DNA from 2 places in the Stenotrophomonas sp. YJH_SMC_25 genome. Region 1 is predicted to be linked to the other one. Evidence: predicted binding sites of a transcription regulator. Region 1 holds the regulator's gene; the other holds the start of a gene.
What was found. The regulator FliA, encoded in region 1, starts transcription of late flagellar genes. The targets are predictions, from matches to a motif close to TAAAGTTTNNCNNNCNNNGGCCGATAA.
Positions count from the first base shown of each region.

Region 2: AC5P7E_RS05355 (methyl-accepting chemotaxis protein) is a predicted target of FliA. The motif match lies at 1,455-1,481, and genes of this name have one in related genera.

Region 1 is NZ_JCAFSV010000022.1:9,778-13,177, forward strand. It holds gene AC5P7E_RS19980 (chemotaxis protein CheA) at 1-787, opposite strand, end outside; gene AC5P7E_RS19985 (protein phosphatase CheZ) at 790-1,395, opposite strand; gene cheY (chemotaxis response regulator CheY) at 1,395-1,787, opposite strand; gene AC5P7E_RS19995 (RNA polymerase sigma factor FliA) at 1,845-2,588, opposite strand; gene AC5P7E_RS20000 (MinD/ParA family ATP-binding protein) at 2,585-3,400, opposite strand, start outside.
Region 2 is NZ_JCAFSV010000003.1:124,986-128,385, forward strand. It holds gene AC5P7E_RS05340 (response regulator transcription factor) at 1-7, shown strand, start outside; gene AC5P7E_RS05345 (VOC family protein) at 30-401, shown strand; gene AC5P7E_RS05350 (arylamine N-acetyltransferase family protein) at 467-1,306, opposite strand; gene AC5P7E_RS05355 (methyl-accepting chemotaxis protein) at 1,510-3,400, shown strand, end outside.

The DNA.
Region 1 (3,400 bases):
GCAGGGTCTTCAGGCGGTTGCGGGAAAGCACCAGTTCGCCGATCAGGTTGACGATCGCATCCAGGCGCTTGGTGTCCACGCGCACGGTGTGCTCGGCCTCGGCCATCGGCTTGGGCGCCGGCTTGGCGGCGGGCGCCGGTACGGGCGCTGGGCGCGGTGCAGCGGCAGGTGCCGCCGCGACGGTGGCAGCAGGCTTCGCGCCTGGCGCAGCGCCGCCGTGCAGCTGGTCCAGCAGCGCTTCGAACTCGTCTTCGCTGATCAGGCCGTCGTCGGCCTTCCTGGCCGGCGCGACCGCGGTCGGTGCGTTGCCGCCATGCAGCTGGTCGAGCAGGGCCTCGAATTCGTCGTCGGTGATCAGGTCGCTGCCAGCTGCCGCAGGGGCGGCCGCAGCGACCGGCGCGGCAGTGCCACCGTTCATGTCGAACTGCGCGATCAGGTCCGGCGGCGCATAGCCTGGCTCGGTGCCGGAGGACACGGCGTCCAGCATCGACTGCAGGTAGTCCAGCGATTGCTGGGCGGCGTCGAAGTGGTGGGCCTGCAGCACCGCCTGCCCGGCACGCGCGATGCCCAGGGCCTCTTCAGCGGCGTGGCACAGTTCGACCATCGCGGTAACGCCAAGGAAGCCGGCACCGCCCTTGAGCGTGTGGTATCCACGGAACACGGCGTTGAGCTGCTCGGTGTCCTGCGGTGCCTGCTCCAGCGACACCAGCTGTTCGCCCAGGCGATCCAGGATTTCCTGTGCCTCGATGATGAAATCGGCAGTGATGTCGTCGGATACCGCGCTCATGCTTACAGCCCCAGATCCGACAACAGGTCGTCGGCGTCGTTCTGCGAGACCGCGTGGCGGTCCAGTCCCTTCAGTGCCGGCCCGGCCAGTTCCGGGTCGGTGCGATGCTGTTCCGGCGGCAGGCCGAGTGCGCCGAAGCCCTCGTGCACGCGGCGGACGATGCCGACCACGCGACGGATGATCTGCCCGGTCAGGTCCTGGTAGCTCTGGGTCAGGGCGATCTCGGTCAGGTTGTGGCGGATGCGCTCGAGCTGCGCGTCCTGGCCCGGCTGCAGGCCTTCAGCACGCAGCTGTTCGGTCAGGCTGCGGCATTCCTCGGCCAGGTCCAGGGTGCGGTGCGTGGCCTGTTCGGTCATTGCCACCACGTGGTCCAGGCGTGCGCAGGCGTCGTCCAGCTCACCGGCCTCGCTGGGCACGGTCGGCAGCTCACCCAGTGCCTGCCCCAGCTCGCGGGCCAGCCGCGAGAGGCCGCTCATCATCGGCTGCGTACGCAGCGCGACCAGTCCGTCGATGCGCTGCCGCCAGGCGGCCTCGTCACCGGACTCGAGTGCGTCCAGGGCTTCCTGCAGGCGCAGGGAGAGGGCGCTCTTGTCGACCGTGGTATCCATCAGGCGCTGGCCGCCAGGCGTTCGAAGATCTTGCCGAGCTTCTCTTCCAGCGTCTGCGCAGTGAACGGCTTGATGATGTAGCCGTTCACGCCGTTCTGGGCGGCTTCGATGATCTGTTCGCGCTTGGCTTCGGCGGTGACCATCAGCACTGGCAGGGTCTTCAGCTTGGCATCGGCACGGATCGCCTTCAGCAGCTCGATGCCGGTCATCACCGGCATGTTCCAGTCGGTGACCACGAAATCGAACGGCTGGCTCTGCAGCAGCGACAGCGCGGCATGCCCGTCCTCGGCTTCGGCGGTATTGGTGAAGCCCAGATCGCCCAGCAGGTTCTTGACGATCCGACGCATGGTCGAGAAGTCATCGACGATCAGGATGCGCATGTTCTTGTTCAAAGCAGAGTTCCTTTGTTGTTCATTCCGGGCGGCCGGGGGCAGCCGCCTCGGGCATGTTCATTCTTCCAGGCCGGCGTCCGCCGCCTCGAAAATCTTGAGCCGGCCACGCAGGCGCAGCACCGCCTGGCCGTGGATCTGGCAGACCCGCGACTCGCTCACGCCGAGCACCGCGCCGATCTCCTTCAGGTTCAGTTCCTGCTCGTAGTAGAGCGAGAGCACCAGCTGTTCGCGCTCGGGCAGGTGGCCGATGGCCTTGCCCAGCTCGCGGCCGAACTCACCACGCTCCAGTACCTGCTGCGGGGTCGGGCCGCCCTGGGCGACGGTGTCCAGCTCGCCCTGGTCCTCGATGCGCGACTCCAGGCTCAGCACCTGGCCACGGGCGGCGTCTTCCATCAACCGCAGGTATTCGGGCAGCGGCATCTCCATCGCTGCGGCCACTTCGGTGGCGCTGGCGGCGCGGCCGCTGCTCTGTTCCAGGCGGCGGATGGTGGCGGCGGCATCGCGTGCACGGCGGTGCACCGAGCGCGGCACCCAGTCGCCACGGCGGATCTCGTCGATCATCGAACCGCGGATGCGGATCGAGGCATAGGTCTCGAACGAGGCGCCCTGGTCGGCGTCGTAGCTGCGCGACGCTTCGATCAGGCCCATCATGCCGGCCTGGATCAGGTCGTCCACTTCAACGCTGGCCGGCAACCGCGCGGCCAGGTGGTGGGCGATGCGCCGCACCAGGTCCGAATGCTGGGCGATGACCTCGTTGGCCGCCGAGCGCTGGACTTCCCTGTACTGGGCTGCGCCTTTCATGCGGCCACCCCGCGCTGCTTGAGGATGCGCTCGAGGAAGAACTCGACGCCGCCACGCGGTTCGGTCGGCGCCTGCCAGCGTGCGGTGCGACGCGCGATCTCGGTGATCGCCAGCGCGGCCGGGCTGGACGGGTAGGCCTTCACCACCGGCTGCTGGCGCTGCACCGACAGGCGCAGCCAGTCGTCCTGCGGCACGCAGCCCAGGTAGTTCAGCGAGACATCGGCGAGGAATTTCTCGCAGACGCGGGTCAGCTTTTCGTACAGCACGCGGCCCTCGTTGGGGTCGCGCACCATGTTGGCCACTACCTGGATGCGGTCCACGCCGCGTTCGCGCGACAGCACCTTGATCAGCGCGTAGGCGTCGGTGATCGAGGCCGGCTCGTCACAGACCACCACCACGGTGTCCTGCGCGGCCTGGCAGAAGGTCAGCACGCCGTCGGTGATGCCTGCGGCGGTGTCCACCACCATGATGTCCAGTTCGCGTTCCAGCTCGGAGAACACGTTGACCAGGCCGACGTGCTCGGCCGGGGCCAGCTCGGCCATGTGCCGGCGGCCGGACGCGGCCGGCACCACCAGCACGCCGTTCGGGCCTTCGACGATGACGTCGTCCAGCGAGCAGCGGCCGGCGACCAGGTCGGCCAGCGTGAAGGTCGGGTTCAGCCCCAGGATCACGTCGATGTTGGCCAGGCCCAGGTCGGCGTCCAGCAGCAGCGTGCGCTTGCCCATCCCGGCCAGTGCCACCGCCAGGTTGGCGGACACATTCGTCTTGCCCACGCCGCCCTTGCCGCCAGTGACGGCAATGGTGCGCACAGG
Region 2 (3,400 bases), on a different contig from region 1:
CATCTGAGTGGACCGAGCAAGGAGTGCCAGTGAACCCGATCCTGCATGTGGAAATCCCGGCCAGTGACCTGGACCGTGCCATCACGTTCTACCAGCGGTGGCTGCAGGTCGCGGTGGACGAACCTGTCGTGCTGCACGACTGCCGGATGGCCTACCTGCCGTTCTCTGATGAGGCCGCCGGTGCCAGCATTGCGCTGGTGCACGGCGCGGACTACCGGCCTTCCGAACAGGGGGCGCGCGTCTACATCGGCGTCGATGACCTGGATGCGAGCCTGGAGCGAGCACTGCAAGCGGGCGCCGAGCTGCGCTTCGGACCCGCCGATGCGGGCGACTGGCGCGTGGCCGAGATCCGCGACAGCGAAGGTAACCGCATTGCGCTGCAGGCGCGCGCAGCTCTGTAGAGCCGAGACCACGCTCGGCTGCTGTTGGCCCACCCGCTCCAGTTCAGCCGAGCATGGGCTCGGCCCTACAAGGTCGCGGCGCGCGAGCGCTGCAGCCAGTCATTGATGGCCGGGTCCAGTCGCGGGTCGTCCGGTAGCTGCATGCCGAAGCGCTGTTGCAGCACGGCACGCACATCCCCCACATCATGCAGCGGGCGCTTGTCCGGTGCCTGCCCGGCGCGATACTCGGTGTAGTTGCCGCTGCCGATGGTGCGGCGCCAGTCCGGCCCGGTCAGCGACGCGCGCAGCTGCCCGGGGAAACTGGAATCGGGATGGGTGCACACGTACCAGTTGCCCACCACGTTGTCGATCGGTGCCGGCGCCTGCAGGTCGAACCGATACATCGCCCGCCAACCATCGTTGGACTCGGCCGACAGCACGAAATCACCCTCGTCGGGCAGGCGCTGCAGCAGAAAGCGTTCGTGCGGCGTGGCCTGCGGCTGCGGATCATGCAGGCGCAGCGGCACGGTCGGGGTCAGGCTGCCGAAACCGGCATCCACCAGCCAATCGTCGCTGTCTACGTTCACGCGCAGCAGCAGGTGGGTACGCGCGGTCAGTTCGCCGTCCTGGGCGGCCAGCAGTACCCGCGCGCTCAATGGCTGCGCATCGAAGCCCAATGCCTGCAGCAGCGCCAGCAACCCGCCATTGAGTTCGAAGCAGTAACCACCGCGGCGCTCGTCGAGCAGCTTGCGCTGCACGCTGTCCAGGTCGATCGGCACCGCATCGCGCAGCAGGCAGCTGAGTGTCTCGAAGGGCAGCAGTGCGTTGTGGCGCTGCTGCAGCAGGGTCAGGCCGGCCAGGGTCCGCGGTGGCGGTGCATCCAGCTGCAGGCGCTGCAGGTAGCGGGGGACATCGAGCGTCGTCATGGAGGCAGCGGGCGGGGGAGGGGCGTCCACTGTGTTCCCCAAACCGGGGTTGAGGTCAAGCGCGGTGGCCGTGTCATGCCTCCGTCGCCTGCACCCGGTACAAAGACCGCGTCCACCAGCGATGGGGGGACGCAGACGAAGAAAGCGCTAAAGTTGTCCTGAGTCAGGCCGATACAGGTGCGTCTTTCCGCCTGGAGTCTGTCATGTCGGCCGTTGTCCCCCACCTCCGGTCCCTGCGCACGCGCCTTGCTGCGTTGCACTCGGCGTCCCCCGGGCTGCTGCGCTGGCTGCAGCCACATCGGCTCAGCGTGGCCAACAAGCTCAAGGCCACACTGTGGATCTGCGGCCTGGGCCTGGTGGCGATCGCTGCTGTCTACGCCTGGACTGGCCATGCCAACGCACTGGCTGCGCGCAGCCAGGCCAGCTACCAGCGCGGCAGCGATCTGGCTGCCAGCCTGTCCACGCGGGTGGCCGAAGCGCGTCGCCTGCAGACCCAGTATGCACGCAGTTTCGATGATGCCGACCGCGCGCAGCTGTTGGCCACGCAGAAGGCGTTGCAGACCGATCTGCAGGCGCTGCGCGCGATGCCGATGGATGCTGGCCGGCGCAAGGCCCTGCAGGCGCTGACCGAAGCCGCCGACGCGTTCTCGCAGGGTGTGGCCGCCCTGTTCGAACGGGTCGACGAGATGGGCCGTGGTGATGCCGGCCTCGCTGCGCAGCTGCAGCAGGCCGCCGACACCCTGCAGGCGCAGGTGGATGTGCAGCAGCGGCCAGCGCTGGCGCTGTCCCTGCAGAAGATGCGAAGGCAGGAGGCACTGCTGCTGCTCGACGGTGATTCCACCCACGCCGACCGCGCCAGCGAGGAGAAGCTGCCGTTCGACCTCGCGCTGGCGGGCCTGCCTGCGGATGTGCAGGACACCCTGCGCACCGGGATGGAGGCGTATCAGGCCGCACTGCTGGGGTATACCGCTGCCCGCGTCGGCCTGGATGTGGAAGCGCAGTCGCTGCTGGATACCGCCACGGGCGTAGCGCCGGCGTTGGCCGCATTCCAGCAGGCACAGGTGGCGGCGCTGGCCAGGGCGCAGGCACGCCAGCAGGCCGGCGCGCGCACCATGAGCGTGGTGTTCGCACTGACCCTGCTGCTGGTGGCCGGCGTGCTGATCACCAGCCTGGTGCTGGTGCTGCGTGCGGTGCGCCAGCCGATCCAGGACACCCTGCGTTTCGCCAGCGACATCGCCGACGACCGCCTCGACACCACCCTGCGCGTCTACAACGCCAACGATGAAATCGGCCAGCTGGCCCAGCGCCTGGTCGACATGCAGCAGCGCCTGCGCGCGCGCATCGAGACCGAGCGTGCGGTGGCCCGCGGCAACACCCGCGTGCGCCAGGCATTGGACAGCGCACAGGCCGGCTTGATGGTGATCGATGCCGAAGGCCTGGTGGCGTACGCCAATCCGGCGCTGCTGGAGCAGCTTGCACTCCGGCTTGAAGATCTGGTGGGGAGCGATGCGGTACGCCTGCATCCGGCACTGGCCAGCCTGGCTGGCGTGCGCCAGCGCGAGGAGCACGAGATCGGTCATGCCGGCGTCCGCTATCAGTTGATCGCCAATGCCATCACCGACGAAGGGCATTTCCTCGGCGTGGCAGTGGAGTGGCGCAGCCGCGCGCTGGAAACGCTGCTGGAAACCGAAGTGGCAGCACTGGTCGACGCCGCCGCACATGGCGACCTGCACGGCCGCATCGCGCTGGAGGGAAAACAGGGCTTCGTGCGCACGTTGTCGACCAGCATCAACCGCCTGCTGGCGACCTTCGAGACCAACCTCGGCGATCTGCAGGCGCTTCTGGCGGCGCTGGCCCGTGGTGACCTCAGCGTGCGCATGGAAGGTGAGCTGCAGGGCGTGTTCGCACGCATGCGCGACGATGCCAACGCCACGGTCGCGCAACTGGGCCGCATCGTCACCCGCATCCAGCAGGCGACGTCCAGCCTCGACACCGGTGTGGGTGAGATCGTTGCCGGTCACCATGATCTGTCGCAGCGTACCGAACAGCAGGCGGCCAACCTTGAAGAGACGGCAGCGTCGATGCACGAGTTGA